Linked DNA regions of Sphaerotilus microaerophilus. The protein of the gene in region 2 interacts with the protein of the main gene of each other region in a pairwise test. Links are inferred from orthologs where the notes say so. Each region holds a gene or a part of one and is shown on either strand. Other genes may lie near its edges.

Region 1 (16,676 bases), 630 kb from region 2 along the record:
TGGATGCGCAGCGCGGCGTGGTCGGCACCGCCCGCTCCGGCCGCCACGTAGAAGGGCAGCCAGTGCTCGTCGGTGGGGTGCTGCTCGGCCGCGTGGGGCGCCTGGCGGCGGTAGTCCCACAGCGCCTCCCAGTCGCGCGCCGCGCCGCGCTCGACCACCCAGTCGCGGAAGGCCGCCACATCGGGCTCGACCGACCGCTCCACGGCCCCGCGGTGGCCAAAGAAGCGCCGCAGGTTGTGCGTCATCGCGCCGCTGCCGATGATCAGCACGCCCTCGGCGGCCAGCGGGGCCAGGGCCGCGCCGATGGCCCACTGCTGGCGCGGCGTCCAGTTCGGCACCAGCGACAGCGGCACCACCGGCACCTCGGCGGCGGGCCACATGCGCTTGAGCAGCGTCCAGATGCCATGGTCCAGGCCGCCAGCGGCCACCGCTTCGGTGGCGATGCCCGCCTCGGTCAGCCGCCGCGCCACATCGACCGCCAGCTGCGGGTCGCCCTGGGCGTCGTACTGCTGTTCGTAGAGCTCGGCCGGGAAGCCGCCGAAGTCGTGGATCGCCCCGTGCTTGCGCTCGGCCAGCACCACCGGGCGGCGCGTCGCGGTGTGCGGCGAGACGACCAGCGCAGCGCGCGGACGGCCAAACTCGCGCTCGATGCGCGCACCGAGCCCGTCGAGGAAGTCACTGGCCGGCGAACGCTCGATCGCGATCATCGGCGAGCCGTGGGAGAGGTAGAGGGTGGGCAGGACGTTCATGATGATTGACATTGCAACACGCCGACCCTGAGGCGACATTCGGCGGCTTTGCACGCTCCATTCGGCGCTGTCACCGCGCATGGTGTACCTTGGCGGCCATGTCTGCCACGCCCCTGAGCCCGGCCCTGCCGCGCCCCGCCACCCGCGCCGATCGCCCCCCTTCCGTCCTCCGCCTGGCCTGGCGCCAGCTGCTGCGCGACTTCCGCGCCGGCGAGCTGCGCCTGATCGGACTGGCGGTGATCCTGGCGGTCGCCGCGCTCAGCTCGGTGGGTTTTTTCTCCGACCGCCTGCAGGGTGGCCTGGCCCGCGACGCACGCTCGCTGCTCGGCGGCGACGCGGTGGTGGCGAGCGACCAGCCTCTGCCGCCTGACTTTGCGCGCACCGCTGCGCAGATGGGGCTGAAGCAGGCGGTCACGGCGAGCTTCCCGAGCATGGCGCGCGCGCCCGAGGAACGTGGCGAGCGCACCCTGCTGGTGGCGGTCAAGGCGGCCAGCGCCGGCTATCCGCTGCGCGGCGCGCTGCGCATCAGCGATGCGCCGGCCACTGCGCAAGGTGCCACACCAAGTGGGGCCGCCTCGGCCCACCGCGAGGTTGCCCAGGGCCCGGCACCCGGCAGCGTCTGGGTCGATGCCGCGGTGCTCGATGCGCTGCAACTGCGCCTGGGCGACACGCTGATGCTGGGCGAGGCGGGGCTGCGCGTGGCCGCCGTGCTGCGGGTGGAGCCCGACCGGGGCGCCGGCTTCATGAACTTTGCCCCGCGGGTGCTGATGCACACCGCCGACCTGGACGCCACCCGGCTGATCCAGCCGGCCAGCCGCGTGACCTGGCGTCTGGCGGTGGCAGCGTACGACGGGCGTGGCGCCAGCACCGCGGTGAAGGGCTACGTCAGCTGGGCCGAGGAGGCGCTGCAGCGCGAGCGGGTACGCGGCGCGCGCGTCGAATCGCTCGACAGTGCCCGCCCGGAAATGCGCCAGACGCTGGACCGCGCCGGCCAGTTCCTGCAGCTGGTGGCCGTGCTGGCTGCGCTGCTGGCCGCCGTGGCCGTGGGCATTGCCGCGCGCGGCTTTGCGCTGCGCCACCTGGACGCCTGCGCCATGCTGCGCGTGCTCGGCCAGCCGCAGCGGCGCATCGCTGCCACCTATGCGCTGGAGCTGCTCTGGGTCGGGCTGCTCGCCAGCGCCCTGGGGGTGCTGCTGGGCCTGGTGGTGCACCAGGGCTTCGTCTGGCTGCTGGCCGGGTTGATCGACGCCCAGCTGCCGGCGCCGACTGCGTGGCCGGCGGCGCTGGGTGGTGGCGTCGGGCTGATCCTGCTGGCCGCCTTCGGTCTGCCGCCGGTGCTGCAGCTCGCCAGCGTGCCGGCGCTGCGGGTGATCCGGCGCGACCTGGGCGAGCCCCGCGCCGCCTCGCTGCTGGTGCTGGCCACCGGCATCGCCGGCTTTGCCGGACTGCTGATGCTGGCCGCTGCCGACCTGAAGCTGGGCGGCATCGCCGTGGGCGGCTTTGCCGCCGCCTGGCTGTTCTTTGCCGGCAGTGGCTGGCTGGCCGTGCACCTGCTGCGCCGCCTGGTGCCCGAGGTGGGCGCGCCACGCTGGCTGACGCTGGCCAAGCGCCAGCTGGCGGCACGCCCGGGGCTGGTCGTGCTGCAGGTCAGCGCCCTGGCGGTGGGCATGATGGCGCTCGTCCTGCTGGTGATGCTGCGCACCGATCTGGTCCGCAGCTGGCGGGCGGCGACGCCGCCGGACGCACCGGACCGCTTCGTCATCAACGTGCTGCCCGAGCAGGGCGAGGCCTTCCGCGCCACGCTGCGCGACGCGGGCGTGGCTCGCTACGACTGGTACCCGATGATCCGCGGCCGGCTGGTGGCGGTGAACGGCCGCGAGGTGAAGCTGGAGGACTACGCCGCCGACCGCGCCAAACGGCTGGTCGACCGCGAGTTCAACCTCAGCCACGATGCCGCGCTGCCGGCGCACAACCAGGTGGTGGCGGGGCGCTGGCAGGCCGACGAGGCGGACGCCCTCAGCGTCGAGGAGGGCCTGGCGCAGACCCTGGGGCTGAAGCTGGGCGACCGGCTGCGCTTCGACATCGCCGGCAGCCCGGTGGAGGGCCGTATCAGCAGCCTGCGCAAGGTGGACTGGGCCTCGATGCGGGTCAACTTCTTCGTGCTGTTCCCGCGCGCCCGGATGACGGACCTGCCGGTGACCTACATCGCGGCCTTCCGCGCGCCCGACGGTGCGGGCCAACGCGGCTTCGACGCCACGCTGGCGCGGCAGTACCCGAACATCACCAGCGTGGACGTGTCCGCGCAGATCGCCCAGGTGCAGCGGGTACTGGACCAGGTGGTGCAGGCGGTGGAGTTTCTGTTTGCCTTCACGCTGGCGGCCGGTCTGCTGGTGCTGTTCGCGGCGGTGAGCGCCAGCCGTGAGGCGCGCGCGCGCGAATTCGCGCTGCTGCGGGCGATGGGCGCGGGCAGCCGACTGCTGGCGCAGGTGCAGCGCGCGGAGCTGCTGTCGGTGGGGGCCCTGGCCGGCCTGCTGGCCAGCGCTGCCGCGATGGGCGTGGGCTGGGCACTGGCGCGCCAGGTGTTCAACTTCGACTGGAACGCGCCGCTGTGGGTGCCGCTGGCCGGCACGGCCGCCGGTGCGCTGCTGGCGCTGGGGGCCGGCTGGTGGAGCCTGCGCGAGCTGCTGCAGCGCCCGGTGGTCGAAACGCTGCGCCGCGCGGCGGACTAGCGCCGCGGGCAGGGGCGGATCAGAAGCTGGCGTCGAGCGCGCCGAGCTCGTCGCCGGTCAGCACCGACTCGATGTCCACCAGGATCAGCATGCGCTCGGCGACGTTGGCGATGCCGCGGATGTAGCGGGTGTCGACCAGGGCATTCATCGCCGGGGCAGGCTGCACCAGCGCCGCGTCGAGCTGGATCACGTCCGACACGGCATCAACCACCGCGCCGATGACCCGCCCACGCATGTTCAGCACGATGACCACGGTCATGGCGTTCAGCTCGGCGCTGTCGCAGCCCAGCTTCAGGCGCAGGTCGATGATCGGCACGATCACGCCGCGCAGGTCCACCACCCCCTTCAGGAAGGCCGGTGAGTTGGCAATGCGCGTGGGTGCCTCGTAGGAGCGGATCTCCTGCACCTTGAGGATGTCGACCCCGTACTCCTCGCCGCCCAGGCGGAAGGTGAGGAACTCACCCGCACTGGCAGCGGCACCGCGGGCGGCGTTGGCCGACTGACGACCGTAGGACGCGAGGGATTGTTCGGCGAGCGCGCTGCGCGGCCGGTCCTGGACGATGCTCATGGGGGACTCCTGTCGAACAGGGAAGGCAGTGAACGCTGGGAACGCGGTGGACGCGGGGAAGGCAGAACGGGCAGGTTCGGCCGCTGGCAGCCGGTGCGCTGGCCGAGCCCCGCAGGAGGGTTATCGGCAGGCACCGGGGATTCAGTAGGCGGCAGGATTCAGAAGGTGGTCCAGTCGTCGCCTGCCGTCGCGACCTGGGTTGCGGCGGCCTGGGTTGGCACGGCAGGCTGGGCGCGGGGAGGCTTCGGCGCGGGGGCCGCCGCCGCACGCGCTGCCTGTGCAGGGGCCGGCTGCGCACGGGCTGGCTCCGCGTGACCACCGGCCACGTGGAAGGCCGCCACGACCTCGGTCAGGCGCCGGGACTGCTCGCGCAGGCTCTCTGCCGCGGCGGCACTCTGCTCGACCAGCGCCGCGTTCTGCTGCGTCATCTGGTCGAGCTGGGTGACCGCGCCGTTGACGTGGCCCAGCTCGACGCTCTGCTCGCTCGCCGCCGAGGTGATCTCGCCGATGATGTGATTGACCCGCTGCACATCGGCAACCAAGGCACCGATGGTGGTCCCGGCAGCGTGGACCAGCCGCCCGCCACTGTCCACGGTCTCGACGCTGGCAGCGATCAGGCCCTTGATCTCGCGCGCCGCATCGGCGCTGCGCTGCGCCAGGCTGCGCACCTCGCCAGCCACCACCGCAAAGCCACGGCCCTGCTCGCCAGCACGCGCGGCTTCCACCGCCGCGTTGAGCGCCAGGATGTTGGTCTGGAAGGCGATGCTGTCGATCACGCCGATGATCTCGCCGATCTTGCGGCTGGAGCCGCTGATCTGCTCCATGTTGTCAACCACCTGGGCCATCACCTGCCCGCCCCGCTGGGCGGCCTCGGCCGCGGCGCTGGCGAGCTGGTTGGCCGCGCGGGCGGAATCCGCCGTCTGCCGCACGGTGGTGGTGAGCTGCTCCATGGAGCTGGCGGTTTGCTGCAGCGAGCCGGCCGTCTGCTCGGTACGGCTGGACAGGTCCTGGTTGCCACTGGCGATCTCGCTGCTGGCGGTGCCGATGGCCTCGGTGGTCTGGCGGATGTTGCCGACCATGCCCGCCAGCGCCCCCTGCATCTCTGCCAGCGCCGCCAGCAGGTGAGAGCACTCGTCGCGGCCGGTGACGACGATCTGGCGGGTCAGATCGCCCCGCGCAATCGCCAGCGCGGTGGCCTCGGCCCGCCTGACCGGCTCGACGATGCTGCGCGAGTTCATCAGCGTGAGTGGGGCCACCAGGATGAACGCCACCGCGAGTGCCGCGGCGAGCGACCACCAGGCCATTTGCACCGTCCGCTCCTGCACGCGGACCGCCGCAAGCGTCTCCGCATCGAGAGCCGACGCCAGGATCTCGACCTGCGCGTCCACGTCACGGACCAGATCCTTGGCAGAAGCCATCGCCTGGTTTGCCGCCGGCGCGTCGTTGAAGCCACCGATCTCGACCGCCTGAAAAACCGGCTTCGCCTTGTCGGCATACTGGGTCATCAAGCTGCTGATCTTGCGCGCCGGATCACCCCTGCCGGCCGCCTCGGCACCTTCCAATCGATGCGCACTGTCCAGGACCTGCGCGACCGCAGCCTGCCACTTCGGGCGATAGGCTCGTTGCTGCTCGGCACTGTCGTAGTTGATCAGCAAATCCTTCTCATACCGGCGCACATTTCCCAAGGCGGTACGCAGGCCCGCCAAGATCACCGTGCTGCCGTGGGTCGACTCCATGTGACGGGACGCGCCGGCCGTGACCTCATTCAGTCCCCACAGAGCCGTTCCGCCGACCAGGGCGAGAAGACAGAGCACCATCGCGATGGCGCCCAGCATGCGCAAGCGGATCGTGAACGACCGCAGCAGGTTCATCGGGCTCATGGCGTCTCCCCGGCGCAGGACGGCGACAGGGCGCCGCCTGCGAAGTCAGCGTCAGTGACGCGAGCGGCGCACCAGCGAGCCGGTGTCCAGGATCAGCGCGACGCGGCCATCGCCCATGATGGTGGCGCCGGACACATCCGTCACCTTGCGGTAGTTGGCTTCGAGGTTCTTGACCACCACCTGCTGCTGGCCGAGCAGCTCATCGACCAGCAGAGCCACGCGCCCGCCCTCGGCCTCCACCACGACCATGATCGAGGAGACCCGCTCGAAGTCGAAGCGCGGCACGTCGAACACCCGCTCCAGCTCGATCACCGGCATGTACTCCTCGCGCACCTGCACCACGCGGCCCGTGCCGCCGATGGTCTTGATGGTCTTGTCGGTGACCTGGAAGCTCTCGACCACCGAGGCCAGCGGCAGGATGTAGACCTCGTCGCCCACGCCCACGCTCATGCCGTCCATGATCGCCAGCGTCAGCGGCAGCCGCACCTTGACACTCATGCCGTAGCCTTCGGCGGAGTCGATCTCCACCGAGCCGCCCAGCGAGGTGATGTTCTTCTTCACCACGTCCATGCCCACGCCCCGGCCGGACACGTCGGTCACCACCTCCGCGGTGGAGAAGCCGGGCGCGAAGATGAGCCCCCAGACGTCCTGGTCACTCATCGAATCGGGGGCGTCCAGGCCGCGTTCGCGCGCCTTGTTCAGGAGCTTCTCGCGCGACAGACCCTTGCCGTCGTCGCGCACCTCGATGACGATCGAGCCGCCCTGGTGCGAGGCCGACAGCGTGATCGTGCCCACGTCCGGCTTGCCCTTGGCGAGGCGTTCGTCGGGCATCTCGACGCCGTGGTCGCAGGAATTGCGCACCAGGTGCGTCAGCGGGTCGGTGATCTTCTCGATCAGGCCCTTGTCCAGCTCGGTGGCCTCGCCCTGAGTGACCAGCTCCACCTTCTTGCCCAGCTTGCTGGCCAGGTCGCGCAGCATGCGGGGAAAGCGGTTGAACACCGTCGACATCGGGATCATGCGGATCGACATCACCGCTTCCTGCAGGTCGCGGGTGTTGCGGTCGAGGTCGTTCAGCCCGGCCACCAGCTGCTGGTAGACCACCGGGTCGAGGTCGCGGCTGTTTTGCGCCAGCATGGCCTGGGTGATCACCAGCTCGCCCACCAGGTTGATCAGCTGGTCGACCTTTTCCACCGCCACGCGGATGGTGGTGGAGTCGAGGCCGCCGGTGCTGGCCTTGTCATTGCGCACGGCTGGGGCGGAGCGGGCCGCCTCGGCACGTGGCGCTGGCGCGGCGACGGGCGCTGCCGGCGCCACGGCTGGCACGGGGGCCGCCGCCGGTGCCGGCGGCAGCGCCGCTGCAACCCCGTCGGACGTCATGGCCGTGGCCGGTGCGCCCGGCGCGTCGTCGAAGAAGCCATAGCCCGGATCGGCCGCGGCCTTGGCCGGCACGGCCGGGGTGGGCACGCCCGCAGCCTGGCCAACCTCCTCGGGCGGCACCCCCGGATTGCCGGGATAGAACCCGTAGCCCGGGCCGAGCGGCTGCAGCTGCACCTGCTCGCGGGCGACGTGGAAGGTGAACAGGTCGATCAGCTCGGCATCGCTGCTGGTGGTGACCACCTTGAAGCGGCGCATGCCGTCGATGGGGCGCCCCATGTCGAGCGGCTCGATGCTGCCCAGGTCCGGGATCTCCTTGAACAGCTCCTGCAGGTTGTCGGCCAGCGAGACGTCCTTGAGCGGACCGACCCGCAGTTCGAGCTCACGCCGGCCGGGCACCGCTTGTGCAGGCACCACCGCAGTCTGCGAGGCCGCCGACGGCGCCGCAGCGACGGTGGACACATCCGCTGCAGCTGGCACCTCGCCGCTGGCCAGCGAACGGATGTGGATCAGCAGCTCGGTGGTATCAACCAGCTCGCGGCCCGAGCCCTGGTGGCGCTCCAGCTGGGCGCGCAGCGCATCGCCCGCACCCAGCAGCACGTCGACCATGCGCACGTGCGGCTGCAGCTCGTGGCGGCGCAGCTTGTCCAGCAGGGTCTCCATCTCGTGGGTCAGCTCGGCCACGTCGGCAAAGCCGAAGGTGGCGGCGCCGCCCTTGATCGAGTGGGCACAGCGGAAGATGGCGTTGAGCTCCTCGTCATCCGCCGCCGCGACGTTCAGCTCCAGCAGCAGCTGCTCCATGCGCTGCAGGTTCTCGCCGGCTTCTTCGAAGAAGACCTGGTAGAACTGGCTCAGATCGATACCCGCCCCGGAGGAGGCGGAACTGTCGGACATCATGTCGGCCATGGCAAAGACCCCTTGGAATCCTGGTGAGCGGCGGGTGAGCAGGTGGCATGCAACCAGCAGGCGGCTGAAACGCTCGCGACACGGCCCCTGGCGTGCAGCCCTGCGGGCGCACTGCAGCGGGGCAGCGCGAGCAGCCGGCTCAGCGGATCACTTTCTTGATGACTTCGAGCAGCTTGGTCGGGTCGAAGGGCTTGACCAGCCAGCCGGTGGCTCCGGCAGAGCGCCCCGCCTGCTTCATCTGGTCGCTGGACTCCGTGGTCAGGATCAGGATCGGGGTGGCCTTGAACTGCGAGGTCTCGCGCAGCTTCTTGGTCAGGCTGATGCCGTCCATGCGAGGCATGTTCTGGTCGGTCAGCACCAGGTCGAAGGTGCGGCCACCGGCCTTCTCCCAGGCGTCCTGGCCATCCACCGCCTCAACGACGTTGTAGCCGGCGCTCTTGAGAGTGAAGGAAACCATCTGACGCATGGAGGCCGAGTCGTCGACAGCAAGAATTGAATGCATTGCGCTCTCCGGGGGGATTCTGATTTGCCGGGGGAATATCGGCGGCGTGGGTCGGTTGCTTGAGGCGGAACTAGAAAAGCTCGATCGAGCCGGCGTCCATCTCGTCCTGCGTCACCGGGTTGGGACGCAGCGGGGCCTGCTCGATCACCGCCTCGCCTTCGGGGTCCTGACCCATCGCCTCGCAGGCGATCTGGTCGGCGCAGGCGCGCAGGCGACGGTGGGTGTGCGCAATCAGCTGCGAGGCCATGTCCTGGAACTGCAGCGCCGTCACCGCGCCGGCCATGCTCTGCATCGCCTCGTGCAATGCGCCGGTGTCCAGATGCGGCAAGACCGCACCCTGGTGCAGCAGACGGCCCAGGTGGCCGTTGGCCGTGTAGAAATGCCCCATCAGGGCCTCGCTGGCATCGGCCAGCAGGCGCTGCAAGCGGTCGAGGTCATTGGTGGCGGTGAGCAGGTGGTCCTGCAGATCCGCCGCCACGAGCAGCGGCAGCGGCCCCGTCGGTCCTTCCTGCGGCTCATCGTTCATCTGCATGCTGGCTCCAAGGGGAGCGCCGATGCCTGCGCATCGTCCGTTCCCGTGTCTGAAAGAGCCTCTCGCCCCGGTGATTGGAGGCGTTTGGCGATTGATAGAATTTTTCGCAATGTGGCCGGGTCGTGGTGAGCGAAAGATCCGGTGATTCGCCGTTCAATTCCGGTCCATGGATCGGCGGCAGCGCGTCGGCGCCCGGAACCTGGCTGACAATCGCTCGGCCTCTTCGGAGCCGCACTCCGGTGCCCGATGCCCGACACCTCCCGCGCCCCATGCCCCGAACCCAGCCGCTGCGCCGCCTGCGCATCCTCCACCTCGAAGACTCCGAGCTCGACCACCAGCTGGTGCTCGCCCACCTGCGGCGAGGCGGTGTGGAGCCCACCATGCTGCGGGTCGACAAGGAGGGGGAATTCCTGGCACAACTGGGCCGCGGCTGGGACGCGGTGATCTCCGACTACAACCTGCCAGGCTTCTCCGGCCTGATCGCGCTGGAGCTGCTGCGCGAGCGCGATGCCCTGCTGCCCTTCATCCTCGTGTCGGGCGAAATCGGCGAGGACACCGCCGTGGAGGCGATGCGCAATGGCGCCTCCGACTACCTGCTCAAGAGCAACCTCGCCCGGCTGGTCCCGGCGCTGCTGCACGCGGTGGATGCCTGCGAAAGCCAGCGCGCGCGCCAGCGCGCCGACCAGGAGCTGGCGGTCTCGCGCAAGCGCCTGTCCGAGCTGGCCCAGCACCTGCAGACCAGCATCGAGATGGAGCGCGCCGCCATCGCCCGCGAGATCCACGACGACGTCGGCGGCTCGCTCACCGCGGTGAAGTTCGACCTCGCCTGGCTGGCCCGCCACGCCGAAACGCCCGCCGCCCGCGAGCGAGCGCTACAGGCGCTGGAAACCATCCGCCATGCCATCGAGGCCAGCCAGCGCATCATGCACAACCTGCGCCCGGCGATCCTGGAGCAGGGATTGGTGGCGGCCCTGCAGTGGATGACCTCGCGCTTCGAGCGCCGCAGCGGCATCGCCTGCGTCTTCCGCTCCAGCCACGAGCACCTGCGCCTGCCGCCGGGCGTGCCGCTGGTGGCCTACCGCACCGCGCAGGAGGCCCTCACCAACATCTCCAAGCACGCCAACGCCAGCCGGGTGGAGGTGGACCTCACCGTGGCCGCAGGCGTGCTCTCGATGGAGATCAGCGACAACGGCCGCGGGCTGGGCCGCGGCGACCTGGGCAAGGAGCGCTCCTTCGGCATCCGCGGACTGCACGAGCGGGCCGACACGGTGGGCGGCTGGATCGACCTGTCGAGCACGCCCACGGGCACGACGCTGATCCTGTCGGTACCGCTGGCCGGCCCTGCGACCCGCGCCGGCACGCTCGACGCCGAACCGACCGCTGCGCTGACCAGCGAGCACGATCCATCGACCTGGGGGGAACTATGACCACACGCGTGATCCTCTGCGACGACCACGCCCTGATCCGGCGCGGCATCCGCGACACCCTGGCCGAACAGCCCGATCTCGAAGTGGTGGGCGAGGCCGGAGAGTACGGCGAGCTGCGCGCCCTGCTGCGCCGGCAGGGCTGCGACGTGCTGGTGCTCGACATCAACCTGCCCGGGCGCAGCGGCCTGGACGTGCTGCACACCCTCAAGGAGGAGGGCTCGCCCATCCGCGTGCTGGTCGTCTCCATGTACCCCGAGGACCAGTACGCCCTGCGCGCGCTGCGTGCTGGCGCCTTCGGCTACGTCAACAAGGGGGGCGACCCGGCGCAGATCGTCGCCGCGGTGCGCATGGTGGCTCAGGGCCGCAAGTACATCACCGCCGAGATGGCGCAGATGCTGGTCGAGAACCTCACCGCGCCCACCGCCGAGGCCGCGCACGACAAGCTCTCCGACCGCGAGTTGCAGACCCTGACGATGATCGCCTCGGGCAAGCGCCTGGCCGACATCGCCGAGGAACTCAGCCTCAGCCCCAAGACCGTGAGCGTCTACCGCGCCCGCGTGCTGGAGAAGCTCGGGCTGGCGAACAACTCCGAGCTCACCGTCTACGCGATCCGCAATGGCTTGGTGAGCTAGCCTGCGGTCACAGCCGTACCGGGATCCCGCGCGCGGCCATCACCTGCTTGGCTTCGAGCACGGTGTGCTCGCCGTAGTGGAAGATGCTGGCAGCCAGCACCGCATCCGCGCCACCCTGCTGAACGCCGTCGGCCAGGTGATCGAGGGTGCCGACGCCGCCTGACGCAATCACCGGTACCGGCACGGCATCGGCCACGGCACGGGTGAGTGCGAGGTCGAAGCCGATGCGGGTGCCGTCACGGTCCATGCTGGTGAGCAGGATTTCGCCGGCGCCCATCTGGGCCATCTGCGTGGCCCAGGCCACCGCGTCCAGGTGCATGTTCTTGCGCCCGCCGTGGGTGTAGACGTCCCAGCCCGGTCCCTTGGTCGCCAGATCCTCGCCGACGCGGCGCTTGGCGTCGATGGCCACGACGATGCACTGGGCGCCGTATTTGTCCGACGCGTCGCGGATCACCTGCGGGTTGGCCACCGCAGCGGAGTTGAAGCTGACCTTGTCGGCCCCGGCGTTGAGCAGGCGCCGCACGTCTTCCACCGTGCGCACGCCGCCGCCCACCGTCAGCGGGATGAAGACCTGCGAGGCCACGTCCTCGATGATGTGCAGGATCAGGTCACGGCCGTCGCTGGTGGCGGTGATGTCCAGGAAGGTCAGCTCGTCGGCACCCTGCTCGTTGTAGCGCGCCGCGATCTCGACCGGATCGCCCGCGTCACGCAGTTCGACGAAATTGACGCCCTTGACGACCCGGCCGCCGGTGACGTCGAGGCAGGGGATGATGCGTTTGGCGAGCATGGGCAGCCCTGGGTTCAGGCGCCGTTGAGTTCGTCCGCACGGCGCTGGCCGGCGGCGAAGTCGAGGTCGCCGGTGTAGATGGCGCGGCCGCAGATCACGCCCTGCACGCCTTCGCTCTCCACCGCACACAGCGCCTCGATGTCGGCCAGGTTGCTCAGGCCGCCAGAGGCGATCACGGGGATGGTGAGCGCCTGAGCGAGACGCACAGTGGCGTCGATGTTGATGCCCGAGAGCATGCCGTCGCGGCCGATGTCGGTGTAGATCACGCCCTCGACGCCGTAGTCCTCGAACTTCTTGGCCAGGTCCACCACCTCGTGGCCGGTGAGCTTGCTCCAGCCATCCGTGGCGACCTTGCCGTCCTTGGCATCGAGGCCGACGATGATGTGGCCGCCAAACGCCGTGCAGGCATCGCGCAGGAAGCCGGGGTTCTTGACCGCTGCGGTGCCGATGATGACGTAGCTCAGGCCATCGTCGAGGTAGCGCTCGATGGTGTCCAGGTCACGGATACCGCCGCCCAGCTGCACTGGGATCTCGCTGCCCACCTCGGCGATGATGGCCTTGATGGCGCCCTCGTTGACGGGCTTGCCGGCAAAGGCCCCGTTAAGATCCACCAGATGCAGGCGCCGTGCCCCGGCGTCGAGCCAGCGGCGTGCCATCGCTGCCGGGTCCTCGCCAAAGGTGGTGGAGTCATTCATGTCGCCTTGCTTGAGGCGCACGCACTTGCCGTCTTTCAGGTCGATGGCGGGGATCAGCAACATGGCTGGTGTCGAGGCAGGGTTGAAGGAAGGGAGAGTGGGAACTCAGGGGTTCCAGCTCAGGAAATTGCGGTACAGCGCCAAGCCGTGGTCCGCGCTCTTCTCGGGGTGGAACTGGGTGGCAAAAATGTTATCCCGCGCCACGGCGCTGGTAAAGGCGGCGCCATAGTCGGTTTCACCGGCAGCGTGGGCCGCCGATTCGGGTGCAGCGTAGTAGCTGTGCACGAAGTAAAACCAGGCACCGTCGGGCACGCCGGCCCAGATCGGGTGGACGCCGCCACCGTGCCGCACGTGGGCCTGCTGGCGCACGCGGTTCCAGCCCATCTGCGGCACCTTGTAGCGGCTGCCATCGGGCTGGACCTGGCCTTCCAGGCGGAAGCGCCGCACCTGCCCGGCGATCAGGCCGAGGCCGGGCGTGTCCTGCTCCTCGCTGTGGTCCAGCAGCATCTGCATGCCCACGCACACGCCCATCAGCGGCTTGCTGGCGGCCGCTTCGAGCACCGCCTCCTTCATGCCGGAGGCGGCCAGCTCGGCCATGCAGTCGCGCATCGCGCCCTGGCCGGGCAGCACCACGCGCTCAGCGGCGCGCACTTCCTCGGGGCGGTGGGTGATCACCACCTCCAGGCCGCTGCCCTGGGCGACGTGCAACACCGCCTGCGACACCGAGCGCAGGTTGCCCATGCCGTAGTCAACAACCGCGACTGTGCGAGCCATGTCAGAGACTCCCTTTGGTCGAAGGAATCACGCCGGCGCTGCGCGGATCGGGCGTGAGCGCCATGCGCAGCGCACGGCCGAAGGCCTTGAAGATCGTCTCGCACTGGTGGTGCGCGTTGACGCCCTTGAGGTTGTCGACGTGCAGGCTGACCAGCGCATGGTTGACGAAGCCCTGGAAGAACTCGAACACCAGCTGGGTGTCGAGCGCACCGATCATGCCGGCGGTGAACTTCACGTCCATCGCCAGGCCGGGCCGGCCGGAGAAGTCCACCACCACGCGCGAGAGGGCCTCGTCCAGCGGCACGTAGCTGTGGCCGTAGCGGGTGATGCCCTTCTTGTCGCCCACGGCGCGGGCCATCGCCTGGCCCAGGGTGATGCCGATGTCTTCCACGGTGTGGTGGCCGTCGATGTGCAGGTCACCCTGGCACTCGACCTCCAGGTCGATCAGGCCGTGGCGGGCCACCTGGTCGAGCATGTGGTCGAGGAAGCCGATGCCGCTGGCGAGTTGGGCGCGGCCCGTACCGTCCAGGTCCACGCGCACGCGGATCTTGGTTTCGTTGGTGTCGCGCCGGACCTCGGCGCAGCGGGAAGGCGTGGTGTCGGTCATGGCTATGGTTCAGGCCGCGGCTGCCGCCAGGGCCTCGATCATGCAGGCATTTTCCTCGGGCGTGCCGACCGTCAGGCGCAGGCAGTTGGCCAGCAGCGGGTGCAGCGCCGAGACGTTCTTGATCAGCACGCCGCGCTGTTTCATGCCGGCGAAGGTGCTCGCGGCATCGGCGACGCGGATCAGGATCATGTTGGCCTCGCTGCGCCACGCGCGCTGCACGCCGGGCAACGCCGCCAGCGTGACGAGCAGGCGCTCGCGCTCGGCGCGCAGCAGCGCGGCCTGGCGGGCGTACTCGTCGGCGTGCTCCAGCGCGAAGAGCGCCGCCTCGGCGTTCAGCACACTGACGTTGTAGGGCGGACGCACCTTGTCCAGTTCGGCAATCAGCGCCGCCGGCCCGACGAGGTAGCCCAGGCGGATGCCGGCCAGGCCGAACTTGCTGAGCGTGCGCATCACCAGCACGTGGTCGCGCTGACCCGCCTGCCCCGCCTGAGCCAACCGGCTGCGTGACGCAAAAGGCTGGTAGGCCTCGTCGAACACGACCAGCCCGCCCTGCTCGCCCACCGCATCGACCAGCTGGTCGATTACCGCGTCGTCGAAGAGGTTGGCGGTCGGGTTGTTCGGGTAGGCGAGGTAGGTGAGGGCCGGGCGGTGCATGCGGATGGCGGCCAGCATCGCGGCACCGTCGAGCTCGAAGTCCGCCGTCAGCGGCACGCCGACGAAGCCCAGGCCCTGCAGCTTCGCCGACATCTCGTACATCACGAAGCCCGGCAGCGGCGCCAGGATCTTCGCGCCCGGAAGATCGCAGGCCATGGCCAGCAGGGAGATCAGCTCGTCCGAGCCGTTGCCCAGCATCAGCGCGCAGCCCGCCGGCAGGTGAATGTGCTGCGCCAGCGCGGCCTTCAGGTCGTCGATGCGCGCACCGGGGTAGCGATGGATCGCCACCGCGCCGAGGCGCTGGCCCAGCTCGGCCTGCAGCTCGCTCGGCAGGGCGAAGGGGTTCTCCATCGCGTCGAGCTTGATCAGCCCGGCGCTGGGCTGCACCGCGTAGGCGTGCATGCCCTGGATGTCGGCACGCAGCGTGGCGCGCAGGCGCTCGGGCAGCGCCCCCGTCGGCGTGTTCATGGCCGCCGGTCCTGGAGGCGGAACTCGGCCGCCTGGGCGTGCGCCTGCAGGCCCTCGCCGTAGGCCAGCTCGGCGGCAATGACGCCCAGCTGCTGGGCCCCTGCTTCGCTCACCTCGATCAGGCTGCTGCGCTTCTGGAAGTCGTACACGCCCAGCGGCGAGGAGAAGCGCGCGGTGCCCGAGGTGGGCAGCACGTGGTTCGGGCCGGCGCAGTAGTCGCCCAGGCTCTCGCTGGTGAAGGCGCCCAGGAAGATCGCCCCGGCGTGGCGCAGCAGCGGCTCCCAGCGGTGGGCGTCGCGCGAGCTGACTTCCAGGTGCTCCGGCGCGATGCGGTTGCTGATCGCGCAGGCCTCGTCCATGTCCTTCGTGAGGATCAGCGCGCCGCGGCCTTCCAGCGAGGCGCGGATCACGTCGCGGCGCGGCATGCCGTCGATCAGGCGGTCGATCTGTGCCTGCACCTGGGCGATGTAGCCGGCGTCCGGGCAGAGCAGGATGCTCTGGGCCAGCTCGTCGTGCTCGGCCTGGCTGAACAGGTCCATCGCCACCCAGTCCGGCGGCGTCGTGCCATCGGCCAGCACCAGGATTTCCGACGGGCCGGCGATCATGTCGATGCCCACCTGGCCGAAGACGCGCCGCTTGGCGCTGGCCACGTAGGCGTTGCCCGGACCGGTGATCTTGTCCACCCGCGGCACGGTGGCGGTGCCGCAGGCCAGCGCGCCCACGGCCTGCGCGCCACCGATGGTGAAGGCGCGGCTCACGCCGGCCACATAGGCGGCGGCCAGCACCAGGGCGTTCTTCTCGCCTTTGGGCGTCGGAACGACCATGATGATCTCGCCCACGCCGGCCACATGCGCCGGGATGGCGTTCATCAGCACCGAGGACGGGTAGGCCGCCTTGCCACCGGGCACGTAGATGCCCACGCGGTCCAGCGGCGTCACCTTCTGGCCCAGCAGCGTGCCGTCCTCGTCGCGGTAGCTCCAGCTCAGGCCACAGGCCTGCAGCTGGCGCTCGTGGTAGGCGCGCACCCGCTTGGCCGCCGCCTCCAGCGCGCTGCGCTGCGCCGGGGTGATGGCGTCGAAGGCCGCCTTCAGTTCGTCGCGGGTCAACTCCAGCGCGGCCATCGAATCGGCCGCCACACCGTCGAAGCGCTGGGTGTACTCCAGCACCGCGGCGTCGCCCCGGGCCTGGACGTCGGCCAGGATCGCCGCGACCCGCTCCTCGATCGCATGGTCCGTCTCGGCCGACCAGTGCAGCACGCGCTGGAACTCGGCTTCGAAATCGGCAGCGGAGGTATCGAGGTGGCGGACGGCGACGGCGGTCATGGTGTCGGTGCGGGGGATGGGAATCAGTCTTTGGCCACCGCAGCGCCGATCGCGTCGATCAGCGGGCGCA
Region 2 (12,178 bases):
ATCTGGGTCAGCTCCAGGGCGGCCGACTTGCTGCCCAGGGTATTGGCCTCGCGGTGCAGCTCCTGGATCAGGAAATCCAGCCGCTTGCCCAGTTCGCCACCGGCCTTGAGCAGGCGGCTGATCTCATCGAGGTGGGCGCCCAGGCGCGAAAGCTCCTCGGCCACGTCGATGCGCAGTGCGAAGGCCGCCGCCTCGGACATCGCCCGCTCGGCCAGCGCCTGCGCCGGCAGCGACTGGTTGGCGCCGGCCGAGGCAATGGCCTCCTGCCAGCGCTCCAGGAAGCGCTGCTGCTGGCGCGCCACCACCTGGGGCAGTAGCGGCTGGGCCTGTGTGGCCAGCACGCGCAGGCGCTCGACCCGCTCCATCAGGATGTCGACCAGCCGGGCACCCTCGCGCGCACGCGCCTCGCGGAGCTGGGCCAGGCAGCGCCGGGCAGCGTCGAGCACCGCCTCGTCCAGCGCCGGCGCCGGCGCGGTGCTGCGGCACCACTGCAGCACCTCGAAGACCGTCAGGCCGGTGGCGCGCGGCAGCCAGGTCTGCACCTGGCCCTCCAGGCGCGCCAGGGCGTTGAGTTGGGCCGGCTGCGGCGCGGCGGCGTCGGCATCGGCGCCGCGCTCCAAGCTCAGGCGCAACTCCACCTTGCCACGGCGCAGGCCCGAGGCGAGCAGTTCGCGCAAGGCTGGCTCCAGGCCGCGGAACTCGTCCGGCAGCCGCAGCACCAGATCCAGAAAGCGGCTGTTGACCGTGCGCATCTCGACCGTCACGCCCCCACCGCTGCGCGCGGGTGCAGTGCTGCCGGTGTCCCCTTCGGCGGGCCGTGCACCTGCGGTGGCACTGGCGTAGCCGGTCATGCTGTAAACTGCCATCGCGCAAATCGCCCAAGCAAAACTCGATTATGTCAAAGCCCAAACCTGCCCCGTTGCCCCCTGGCACCGTGGTAGGTGGCTATCAGATCGTTCGCAAGCTGGCAGCAGGAGGCTTCGGCGTCGTCTACCTCGCCGAAGACAGCGAGCGGCGACTGGTGGCGCTCAAGGAATACCTCCCTTCCTCGCTCGCCGAGCGTGCGCCGGGTGAACTCGTCCCCAAGGTCAAGCCGGAGAAGCAGCCGCTGTACCGGCTCGGCCTGAAGAGCTTCTTCGAGGAAGGCCGTTCGCTCGCGCAGATCAGCCACCCGAGCGTGGTCTCGGTGCTGAACTTCTTCCGCGAGAACGAGACCGTCTACATGGTGATGAACTACCTGCAGGGGGACACCCTGCAGGATTTCATCGTCACCGCCCGCGATCTCAAGCGCGACAAGGTCTTCCGCGAGAGCACCATCCGCAGCCTGTTCGACGAGATCCTGCGCGGCCTGCGCATCGTGCACCAGCACAAGATGCTGCACCTGGACATCAAGCCGGCCAACGTCTTCATCACCAACGACAACAAGGCGGTGATGCTGGACTTTGGCGCCGCGCGCGAGGTGCTGAGCAAGGAAGGCAACTTCATCCGGCCGATGTACACGCCGGGTTTTGCCGCCCCCGAGATGTACCGCCGCGACGGCTCGCTCGGTCCGTGGACCGACATCTACGCCATCGGCGCCTGCATTTATGCCTGCATGCAGGGCTATCCGCCCAACGACGCGCCGCAGCGCATCGAGAAGGACCGCCTGAACCTGTCGCTGTCGCGTTTGCGCAATGTCTACTCGGACAACCTCATCGAGGTCACCGAGTGGTGCATGGCGCTCGATCCGCTGTCGCGCCCGCAGAGTGTGTTCGCGCTGCAGAAAGAGCTGGCGCGTGAAACCGAGCGGCGCTACACCAAGCTCAGCTTCAGTGAGCGGCTCAAGCTGCAGCTGGAGAACATGAAGGCCGGGACCAAGACCTGAGCCGGCACGGTCGCCGTCCCTGCCCCGCCACGTCCACGCCCTCGCGAACCGGATCCCACGCATGCGTTTTTCCGTCTACCAGATCAGCCGCCGGGGCGGACGCGAGAAGAACGAGGACCGCATGGGCTACTGCTACACGCGGGACTCGGGGCTGTTCGCGCTGGCCGATGGCATGGGTGGGCACCCGGAGGGCGAGGTGGCCTCGCAGATGTCGCTGCAGGTGCTGGCCAACCAGTTCCAGCGCGATGCCAAGCCGGTACTCAAGGACGTGCGGCGCTTCCTCAACGAGGCCATCCTGGCCGGCCACCACGCGCTGATCCGCTATGCCACCGAGCGCGCCCTGCTGGACACGCCGCGCACCACCATCGTCGCCTGCGTGATGCAGGGCCGCGAAGTCTGGTGGGCACACTGCGGTGACTCGCGGCTGTACTTCGTGCGCGGGCGCAAGCTGATGGCGCGCACCCGCGACCATTCCTATTCGGAGCTGCAGGAGAGCCTGGCCGGCGTGGTTCCGCTGGGCGAGCGGGTCAACCGCAACGTGCTCTTCACCTGCCTGGGCAGCCCCGGCAAGCCGGTGGTGGACATCGTCGGCCCGCTGACGATGCAGCCCGGCGACAAGGTGCTGCTGTGCTCCGACGGCCTGTGGGGCAGTGTCGAGGACGAGGACATCACCCGCCAGATGGCTGCGCTGCCGATCACCGAAGCGGCACCCGAGCTGGTCGAACAGGCCCTGCGCATCGCGGGCGACAAGAGCGACAACGTCACCGTCATCGCCGTCGAGTGGGAGTCCGCCGAGGACGAGGACAGCGCGGTCGGCATCAGCACCGAGGAGCTGGGCGACGAGGTGTTTGCCTCGACCATCCAGTCCGGTGTCGGCCCCGGCAGCCCGGACGACCTGCTCGACGACGAGGAGATCGAGCGCTCGATCCGCGAGATCAACGAGGCCATCAAGCGCAGCGCCCAGAAGCGCAGCTGAACGATTGACCTCACGGCCGTGTTCCGCCCCGGTGGTGGGACACTCGCCCCTACCCCCTTCGACGCCGCCTCCGCGCGGCTTTCGTTCTTCCAGGACCGCTCTCCCGATGACCACCTCCCGCCCCCACGGCCGCGCCCCCGCGTCACTGCGCCCCATCCGCATCACCCGCGGCTACACCAAGCACGCCGAGGGCTCGGTGCTGGTCGAGTTCGGTGACACCAAGGTGCTCTGCACCGCCTCGGTCGAGGAGCGCGTGCCGCCGCACCAGAAGGGCAGCGGCGAAGGCTGGGTCACCGCCGAGTACGGCATGCTGCCGCGCTCCACCCACACCCGCAGCGCCCGCGAAGCCGCCAAGGGCAAGCAGAGCGGGCGCACCCAGGAGATCCAGCGCCTGATCGGCCGCTCGCTGCGCTGCGTCTTCGACCTCAAGGTCCTCGGGGAGCGCACGATCACGCTGGACTGCGACGTGCTGCAGGCCGACGGCGGTACCCGCACCGCCTCGATCACCGGCGCCTTCGTCGCCGCGGCCGATGCGGTCAACGGGCTGATCGCCGCCGGCAAGATCCCCGCCAGCCCGATCCGCGATCAGGTCGCCGCCGTCTCGGTGGGCATCCTGGCCGGCACGCCGCTGCTGGACCTGGAGTACGTCGAGGACTCCGCCTGCGACACCGACATGAACGTGGTCATGACCGGCGCCGGCGGCTTCGTCGAGCTGCAGGGCACCGCCGAAGGCGCGGCCTTCAGCCACGCCGAGATGCTGCAGTTGGTCAGCCTGGCCGAGGCGGGCATCCGCCGCCTGGTCGAGCTGCAGAAGGCCGCGCTCGCCGGCACGCCCGGCCAGGCCGTCGAAGGCTGAGGCCGCGATGAGCCGCAGCGACAGTCCTGGCCGCCGCCTCGTGCTGGCCTCCAACAACGCCAAGAAGCTCAAGGAACTGCAGGCCCTGCTCGGCGCGACCGGTGTCACGCTGGTCGCCCAGCGCGACCTGGGCATCGCGGAGGCCGACGAGCCGCACCACACCTTCGTCGAGAACGCGCTGGCCAAGGCCCGCCACGCCGCCGCGGCCTCGGGCCTGCCGGCGATCGCCGACGACTCGGGCCTGTGCGTCGATGCGCTGGGCGGACACCCCGGTGTGCAGTCGGCCCACTTTGCGCCGATCGACCGCAACCCGGCCGATGACCGCGAGGCCCACCGCGCCCGCCAGGACGCCGCCAACAACGCCCGGCTGCTGGCCGATCTGGCGGGGGCGGACACCCGGCGTGCGCGCTTCGTCTGCGCGCTGGTGGCCGTGCGCTCGGCCGACGACCCCGAGCCGCTGATCGCCTTCGGCCGCTGGGATGGGGAGATCCTCGCCGTGCAGCAAGGCGGTGGCGGTTTTGGCTACGACCCGCTGATGTACATCGCCTCACAGGGCTGCACCGCCGCGGAGATGGCGACCGAGGTGAAGAACCGCCTCAGCCACCGCGCGCGGGCGTCGGCGCAGATGGTGGCCCTGATGCGCGAGGTCTGGCAGCTTGGCTGACGATCTGGTCTCCCGCTACCTGCGCCCCGGCACCCTGCAGCTCGGCGCGGTGCCGCCGCTGAGCCTGTACGTGCACCTGCCCTGGTGCCTGCGCAAGTGCCCGTACTGCGACTTCAATTCCCATGAGCGGACGGCCGCATCCGACGGCCGGCATCTCGATCCGCAGTTAGAGACCCGCTACCTCGACGCCCTGCGCGCCGACCTGGAGGCCGCGCTGCCGCTGGTCTGGGGCCGCCAAGTACACAGCATCTTCATCGGCGGCGGCACGCCCAGCCTGTTCTCGCCCGAGGCGATTGCCCGGCTGCTGGATGAGGTGCGCGCCCGCCTGCCGCTGCTGCCCGGTGCCGAGGTGACGCTGGAGGCCAACCCCGGCACCTTCGAGCGCGAGCGCTTCCGCGCCTTCCGCGCCGCGGGCGTCACCCGGCTGTCGATCGGCGTGCAGAGCTTCGACGACGCCGCGCTGGCCGCACTCGGCCGGGTGCACGACCGCGCCCAGGCGATTGCCGCGGCCGAGGAGGCGCGCGAGGCCTTCGACACCTTCAACCTCGACCTGATGTACGCCCTGCCCGGGCAGGACCTGGCGAAGGCGGCCGAGGACCTGCGCACTGCGCTGGCGCTGCAGCCCACGCACCTGTCGGTCTACCACCTGACGATCGAGCCCAACACCCGCTTCGCCAACGCGCCGCCCACTGGGCTGCCGGACGACGACCTGTCGGCCGAGATGCTCGACCAGATCACCGCGCTGACCGGCGAGGCCGGCCTGCAGCGCTACGAGGTGTCGGCCTACGCGCAACCGGGCCACCGCTGCCGCCACAACCTGAACTACTGGCAGTTCGGCGACTACCTCGGCATCGGCGCCGGCGCGCACAGCAAGCTGAGCTTCCCGCACCGCGTCGTGCGCCAGGTGCGTTGGCGCGAGCCGGCGGCCTACATGGAGAAGGCCCTGGCCGGCCAGGCGGTGTCGAACGACGAGGAAGTCACCCGCCGTGCCCTGCCCTTCGAGTTCATGCTCAACGCGCTGCGGCTGAAGGAGGGCTTCGACCTCGCCCTCTTCCCCGAGCGCACCGGGCTGCCGCTGTCGGCCGTGCGGGCGAAGCTCGATGAGGCCGAACGGCAGGGGCTGATCACGCAGGCGCAGGGGCGGGTCGTGCCGACGGCGCGCGGCTTCGACTTCCTGAGTGACCTGCAGGAGCGGTTCCTGGCCTGACCCGGCGCGGGCATCGACCCCGGTGCTGGCACCCGGGTGAGCGTCACACCCGGTGCAGCGTCGCCCCGGCGTTCTCGCGCAGGTGGCGCATCAGGTGGTCGGCGATCTGCTTGAGCGGCAGCACCTCGTGCACCGCGCCAGCGCCGATCGCCTCGCGCGGCATGCCAAAGACGACGCAGCTGGCCTCGTCCTGCGCGACGTTGTAGGCGCCGGCATCGCGCATGGTCTTCATCGCCTGCGCGCCGTCGGCCCCCATGCCGGTGAGCATGATGCCGATGGCGTTGCGCCCGGCCACGCGGGCCGCGGACTGGAACAGCACCTCCACGCTGGGCTTGTGGCGGTTGACCGGCTCGCCATCGCGCACGCGGGCAAGGTAGTTGGCGCCGGAGCGCTCCACCGACAGGTGCATGCCGCCTGGGGCGATGTAGGCGTGGCCGGGCAGCACGCGCTCGCCGTCGGCGGCTTCCTTCACGGCGATGCGGCACAGGCCGTTCAGGCGCGCGGCGTAGCTGCGCGTGAAGCCCGGCGGCATGTGCTGGGTGATGAGCACGCCGGGGGCATCGGCCGGCAGCCCCGTGAGCACCTCGCGGGTGGCCTCGGTGCCGCCAGTGGAGGCGCCGATGAAGATCAGCTTCTCGGTGGAGATGCGGCCCAGCGGGGCGCTGCCTGCCGCGTCGGGCTGCACCGGGCGGCCGGCTGCCGCGCCAGCGGCTGGCGGCGCCATACCGGCGGTCCCGGCAGCGGTACCGGCACTGGCGATGGCCCCGGCGGCTGCAGGGCCGGGCGTTGGTGCGGTGACCAGGCGGCTCACGCGGGCCCGGGCGGCGATGCGCACCTTGTCGGTGATCTCCTGTGCCAGCTGCTTCATGCCGTCGGCGATGCCGATGCGCGGCTTGGCGACAAAGTCCACCGCCCCCAGCTCCAGCGCCTTGAGGGTGACCTCGGCGCCACGCTCGGTCAGCGTGGAGACCATCACCACCGGCATGGGCCGCAGGCGCATCAGCTTGGAGAGGAAGTCGATGCCGTCCATGCGCGGCATCTCCACGTCCAGCGTGATCACATCCGGATCGAGGTTGCGGATCATCTCGCGCGCCACCAGCGGGTCGCTCGCGGCGCCGACGCACTCCATGTCGCCCTGGCGGTTGATGATCTCGCTCAACAGGCTGCGCACCAGGGCGGAATCGTCCACCACCACCACGCGGGTCTTGGCCATCGCTGTTCTCCTGAAATCGGGTTGTTCTGGGACCGTGGTGACGCGTCAGAACAGATCGACGGAACCGCCGGCGCTGCTGCTCTTGCGGACCTTCTGGACGGCATCGCGTTCGATGGCGGCCACCGCGTCGCTGTGGGTCGGCGCCAGGCGCTTGACCATTGCCTTGCCGCTGTGCGGCAGGAAGCAGACCTTGCGCGGGTAGATTTCCATCACGTCCTTGGACACCACCGGGATGCGCTCGGTGGCCAGGTAATCGAGCACGAACTTGGTGTTGCGCTCGCCCACGTTGAGGCTGCTCATGCCGCTGATGACCGCCGCGCCACCGAAGACCTTGGCCTCCAGCGTCATGCGGTTGGCGCCGCGCTTGAGCAGCTCGTTGATCAGCAGTTCCATTGCGAAGGAGCCGTAGCGCCCGCCGTCGGCCATGCCCGCACCCACATCCGGGAGCATGAAGTGGTTCATCCCGCCGACGTGGGCCACGCGGTCCCAGATGCAGGCGGCGATGCAGGAGCCCAGCGTGGTCATGATGAGCACGTCCTCGTCGTAGACGAAGTACTCGCCCGGCAGCACCTTGACGGCATCCGAGCGGAAGAAGGCGTCGTAGAAGAAGAACGAGGCTTCGCCCGGCTTGCGGGGAGCGGCGCGCAGCAACTCCAGGCGCTTGGAGCGCGGCGCGGTCGCCGGGGTGGGAGGGATGACGGCGTTCATGGGGCCTCGACTGGCAATGGAGGGGCGTGACGCGGAGGCTTCGTCCGGGTCAGACACGCTGGTAGACGGTCTTGCCGCGCAGCTGGAACAGGTCGCGCGCGTCGGTGAAGTTCTCGGAGTGGCCGACGAAGAGCTGCGCACCCGGCCGCATGGCTGCGTGCATGCGCTCCAGCACGCGACGCTGGGTGGGCGCGTCGAAATAGATCATCACGTTGCGGCAGAACACGATGTCGAAGGGCTCGCCCAGCGACCACTGCGGACTCATCAGGTTGAAGTGGCGGAACTCGATCAACCGCGCCAGCTCGGGGCGCACGCGGATGAAGCCGGCGTTGTTGCCGGTGCCGCGCAGGAAGTGGCGCTTGAGCCGCTCGGCGCTCAGGCCGCGGGCGTCCGCTGGGTAGACGCCGCGCTGGGCGGTGGCCAGCACGTTGGTGTCGATGTCGCTGGCGAGGATCTTGGTGCCACCGCCAGGGCCCAGCGTCTCGGCCACGCACATCGCGAGGGAGTAGGGCTCCTCGCCGGTGGAGGCCGCGTTGCACCACAGGCGCGGGCTGCGCCCGGCCAGCGCGCGCAGCGCCTCGGCCAGCAGCGGGAAGTGGTGCTCTTCGCGGAAGAAGGAGGTCAGGTTGGTGGTCAGGCAGTTGATGAACTCCTGCCACTCGCGCAGCGCATCGTCGCCGGTGGCTTGCTCCAGCCACTGCAGGTAGGCTGAAAAGGAGCGGTGGCCGGTCTCGCGCAGGCGGCGCGCCAGCCGGCTGTAGACCATCGCGTGCTTGTGCTCGTGCAGGCTGATGCCGGCGCGCTGGTGGATCAGCTGGCGCACGCGGGCGAAGTCGCGCGCATCGAAGCTGAACTCGCGCGCAGCGGCGTCCGTGCCGATCAGGTCGGCACCCGGGTCGTCAACGAGGCGGGAGGTGGCCATGCGGTTGGTTGCGCTGTCAGGTCCGAGCGGCAGCAACGCCAGGCTGGCGGCCGCTGCCATCACGGATGGGAAGATGGGTTCGCTGCCAAGTGTCCCGGTGCCGCACCGGACCCGATGCCCGAAGTTGGCCGGCGGAAGCAGCCATTTCCGTGTCTGGGCGGTGAGGGCCTGGGTTAGACTGACTCAGCGGCTTTTTCAGTTTGCAGTCTCGGCCAGCCCATGCGTGATACACGCGCAGCAGCGGGCTGCAGGATCGATCTGGCCCCCCGCTGGTTCACCGTGCACTCCCCGGGTGCCCGCGTGGCCGTCACGAACCGACAACCCCAACGAGCTCGTGAGACCAGGCTCCTTACGCTTTCCCGTCAGCGCCGAGATCGCCGAATCAGCCGGGCCGGAGGTGCAGCGCATCCCCGTCCAGGCCGGCGAGTTGCGGCTGGAGACGGCGCTGCAATTGCTGCAGCGTTCGGGCCAGGCCTGGCCGGAAGGGGTCGAGCCCGGCTCGACCGCCTGGATGCAGGCCCTGGTGGACGGGCTGTGCGAACTCTCCAGCCGCGACCCGCTGACCGGGCTGGCCAACCGCCGCCAGTTCGAGGCGGCGCTGGACCGCGAGGTCGACCGTGTCGCCCGCTCGGGCGAGCCCGCCCTGCTGCTGCTGGCCGACATCGACCATTTCAAGCGCGTCAACGACACCCACGGCCACGCCGCTGGCGACCTGGTGATCCAGGCGGTCGCGCGCACGTTGCAAGACAGCGTGCGACCCATGGACACGGTGGCGCGCATCGGCGGCGAAGAGTTCGCCGCGGTGCTGCCCAGTTGCCCGCCGGCCTTCGGCCGCGCGGTCGCCGAGCGGGTTCGCATGGCGATCGAGTGCTTGGCGATCCCGATCTCGCCGCGCCAGTCCCTGCAGATCACGATCAGCATCGGCGGGGCGTTTGCACCGGCCTGGGTGCGCTCCTCCCCGTCTCTGTGGCTGGGGCGCGCCGACCAGCAGCTCTACCGGGCCAAATCCAGTGGTCGCAATTGCACGCAATTGGAAGCCGCACCGCAGTCAGAGGTCACCCCTGAAGAGCGCGGCCTGCTGTTCGGCTCGGCGGCCAACGCCATGGCCACGCCGCCGGCCGATGCCGCCACCCGCCCCACCGATCCTTCCCAGCCATGAACGCCCCGACCTCCTCTACCGCCCCCCGCGCGCCGCGCCCCGCGTCGGCCGCCGGTGCGCGCATCCTGGCGGTCACCAGCGGCAAGGGCGGCGTCGGCAAGACCATGGTCGCGGCCAACCTTGCCGCCGCGCTGGCCCGCCACGGCCGGCGCGTGCTGGTGATCGACGCCGACCTGGGCCTGGCCAACCTCGATGTGGTGCTCAACCTGCACCCCTCCACCACGCTGCACGACGTCTTCACCGGCCGGGCCACGCTGGAGCAGGCCACCCTCGACGCCCCCGGTGGCTTCCGGGTGCTGCTGGCCGGCTCGGGCCTGGTCGAGTACTCGCGCCTCACGCCCGAGGTGCGCGAGCAGCTCGTCGAGCTGCTGGCCGCCGTGCGCCCGCACTACGACGACGTGCTGATCGACACCGGCGCGGGCATCTCCGATGTGGTGCTCTATGCCGTCTCGCTGGCCGACGAGGTGCTGGTGGTGGCCACGCCCGAGCCCACCTCCCTGACCGACGCCTACGCCACCATCAAGGTGCTGGCCGTGCAGCAGGGCCGCACCGGCACGCTGCTGGCGGTCAACCAGTGCAGCCGCAGCGGCGAGGGCCGGGGCGTCGCCCAGCAGTTGCAGGCCGTGATCGAGCGCTTCGTGCGCCTGCCCGACGGCCGGCCCGTGCAGCTGGCCTACCTCGGCGAGATCCCCACCGACCCCTCGGTGCGCGACGCGGTGCAGCGCCGCCAGCTCCTGATGCTCACCTACCCGGGCGCCAAGGCCGCACTGGCCATCATGCAACTGGCCAGCCGCCTCACCAGCCCACGGGGCACCGCCCCAAACCCGCCGTTGCCCAGCCCGTGACCGACTCCGCCGCCCCTGCCAACTCTCCCACCCCACCCGCCACCTCCTTCGACTGGGTGGGCGGTGAAGCCCGTGTGCGCGCCCTGGTCGACCGCTTCTATGACCTGATGGACCTGGAGCCGGCCTACCGCGAATTGCGCGCCGTGCACGGCAGCACGCTGGACGATGCGCGCGACAAACTGTTCTGGTTTCTCTGCGGCTGGCTGGGCGGGCCGGGCCACTACGAGGAGCGCTTCGGCCACCCGCGCCTGCGCATGCGCCACCTGCCCTTCGCGATCGGCGTGCGCGAGCGCGACCAGTGGCTGGCCTGCATGCACCAGGCGATGCAGGAAGCCGAGCTCGACCCGGTGCTGGTCGCCCGCCTGAACGAAAGTTTCTTCAAGACCGCCGACTGGATGCGCAACATCGCCACCTGAGCGGCGGCACGCCAGTTCGCCCGATCAATCGTTCTCACCCAGCCAGCGCCGCAGGTGGCGCTGGCGCGGAACGCGCCCTTCCAGCAGCACGATCAGCGCGCCGGCGCCGCCGTCCGGCCCGCGCGCCTGGGTGTAGGCCATCACCTCGCGGCGCTGCGCCAGCCAGCTCGCCACTTTGCCCTTGAGCACCGGCTCGCGCCCGGGCGAGCCCAGGCCCTTGCCGTGCACCACGCGCACGCAGCGCCAGCCCTGCTTGGCCGCCTCCGCCAGGAAGCCGCTCAGCGCCTCGCGGGCCGCGTCGCGGCGCAGGCCGTGCAGGTCGATCTGCCCCTGCACCGTCCACTTCCCCTGCCGCAGGTTCTTCAACACCTCCGGGCCGACGCCGACGCGGTGGTAGCTCAGCCGATCGTCGGTCTCCATCAGCGTGACCGGGTCGAACTCGTCGGAGAGCGACGAGCGCAGCACCTGCTGCTCGTCGCGCTGGCGCTGGCGCGGGATCGGCGCCGGGCGCGGGCGCTTCAGCTCGGCCAGCCCGGTGTCCGGCAACGGCGTCACCGGCCCGACGGTGCGGGCAAACAGGTCGTGCTCGCGCTGCCGGGCCGCTTCCTCGGCGGCGCGCTGCGCGGCAGCGGCCTCGGCTTGGCGGCGGCGCTCCGTCAGCTCGCGGCCGATCGCCGCCAGCTCATCCCACGAGGTCTTCACAGCAGCCCCCGCTCGGCAAACGAGACGATCTGCCCCCGCCCCACCACCAGGTGGTCGAGCACGCGCACGTCGACCAGCGCCAGCGCGTTCTTGAGCGACTGGGTCAGGAACTCGTCGGCCCGCGAGGGCTCGGCCACGCCCGAGGGATGGTTGTGCGCCAGCAGCACCGCCGCGGCGTTGAGCGCCAGCGCGCGCTTGAGCACCTCGCGCGGGTAGACGCTGGTCTGCGTCAGCGTGCCTCGAAACAGCGGCTCGTAGGCAATCAGCCGGTGCTGCGCATCCAGGAACAGCACCGCGAACACCTCGTGTGCCAGGTCGGCCAGCTGCAGCTTCAGGTACTCGCGCACCGTCGTGGGGCTGTCGAACACCGGCCGCTGCGCCAGCTCGGCCGTCAGCGCGCGCCGCGCCAGCTCCAGCACCGCCTGCAGCTCGGCCAACTTGGCGGGCCCCAGGCCCTTGACCTTGGCGAGCTGGTTCGGCTCCGTGCGCAGCAGCCCGGAAACGCCACCGTTGCGCGCCAGCAGCTGCTCGGCCATCTGCAGCACCCCCAGGCCCTGCGTCCCGGTGCGCAGCAGCAGCGCCAGCAGCTCGGCATCGGCCAGCGCCGCCGGGCCCTGGGCCAGGAGCTTCTCGCGGGGACGCAGCG

What was found.
Region 1: the proteins of NGK70_RS22700 (region 2) and NGK70_RS19845 interact in binary tests that used the Escherichia coli proteins (3 or more experiments, as listed by UniProt). The link is inferred for Sphaerotilus microaerophilus from one-to-one orthologs.

What each region holds. Positions count from the first base shown.
Region 1 is NZ_AP025730.1:4,644,950-4,661,625, forward strand. What follows is about bases 5,593-8,584. They hold NGK70_RS19845 (chemotaxis protein CheW), read right to left. Parts: upstream 8,207-8,584; coding sequence 5,978-8,206; downstream 5,593-5,977. Other genes in these bases: NGK70_RS19840 (methyl-accepting chemotaxis protein), read right to left, coding at 5,593-5,926; NGK70_RS19850 (response regulator), read right to left, coding at 8,346-8,584. In the rest of the region: NGK70_RS19825 (dioxygenase family protein), read right to left, coding at 1-749; NGK70_RS19830 (ABC transporter permease), read left to right, coding at 848-3,478; NGK70_RS19835 (chemotaxis protein CheW), read right to left, coding at 3,498-4,046; more of NGK70_RS19840, read right to left, coding at 4,205-5,592; more of NGK70_RS19850, read right to left, coding at 8,585-8,708; NGK70_RS19855 (hypothetical protein), read right to left, coding at 8,779-9,240; NGK70_RS19860 (hybrid sensor histidine kinase/response regulator), read left to right, coding at 9,510-10,667; NGK70_RS19865 (response regulator), read left to right, coding at 10,664-11,299; imidazole glycerol phosphate synthase subunit HisF, read right to left, coding at 11,307-12,086; hisA (1-(5-phosphoribosyl)-5-[(5-phosphoribosylamino)methylideneamino]imidazole-4-carboxamide isomerase), read right to left, coding at 12,101-12,844; imidazole glycerol phosphate synthase subunit HisH, read right to left, coding at 12,887-13,555; imidazoleglycerol-phosphate dehydratase HisB, read right to left, coding at 13,557-14,162; hisC (histidinol-phosphate transaminase), read right to left, coding at 14,172-15,284; hisD (histidinol dehydrogenase), read right to left, coding at 15,281-16,606; hisG (ATP phosphoribosyltransferase), read right to left, coding at 16,630-16,676. UniProt on the Escherichia coli protein: Involved in the transmission of sensory signals from the chemoreceptors to the flagellar motors. CheA is autophosphorylated; it can transfer its phosphate group to either CheB or CheY.
Region 2 is NZ_AP025730.1:5,277,688-5,289,865, forward strand. The notes cover bases 4,696-7,554. They hold NGK70_RS22700 (protein-glutamate methylesterase/protein-glutamine glutaminase), read right to left. Parts: upstream 6,781-7,554; coding sequence 5,611-6,780; downstream 4,696-5,610. Other genes in these bases: hemW (radical SAM family heme chaperone HemW), read left to right, coding at 4,696-5,567; cheD (chemoreceptor glutamine deamidase CheD), read right to left, coding at 6,826-7,488; NGK70_RS22710 (CheR family methyltransferase), read right to left, coding at 7,538-7,554. Also shown: NGK70_RS22670 (YicC/YloC family endoribonuclease), read right to left, coding at 1-866; NGK70_RS22675 (serine/threonine protein kinase), read left to right, coding at 896-1,864; NGK70_RS22680 (PP2C family protein-serine/threonine phosphatase), read left to right, coding at 1,926-2,840; rph (ribonuclease PH), read left to right, coding at 2,947-3,696; rdgB (RdgB/HAM1 family non-canonical purine NTP pyrophosphatase), read left to right, coding at 3,704-4,360; more of hemW, read left to right, coding at 4,353-4,695; more of NGK70_RS22710, read right to left, coding at 7,555-8,410; NGK70_RS22715 (GGDEF domain-containing protein), read left to right, coding at 8,745-9,569; NGK70_RS22720 (MinD/ParA family protein), read left to right, coding at 9,566-10,414; NGK70_RS22725 (group II truncated hemoglobin), read left to right, coding at 10,411-10,830; NGK70_RS22730 (Smr/MutS family protein), read right to left, coding at 10,855-11,532; RadC family protein, read right to left, coding at 11,529-12,178. UniProt on the Escherichia coli protein: Involved in chemotaxis. Part of a chemotaxis signal transduction system that modulates chemotaxis in response to various stimuli.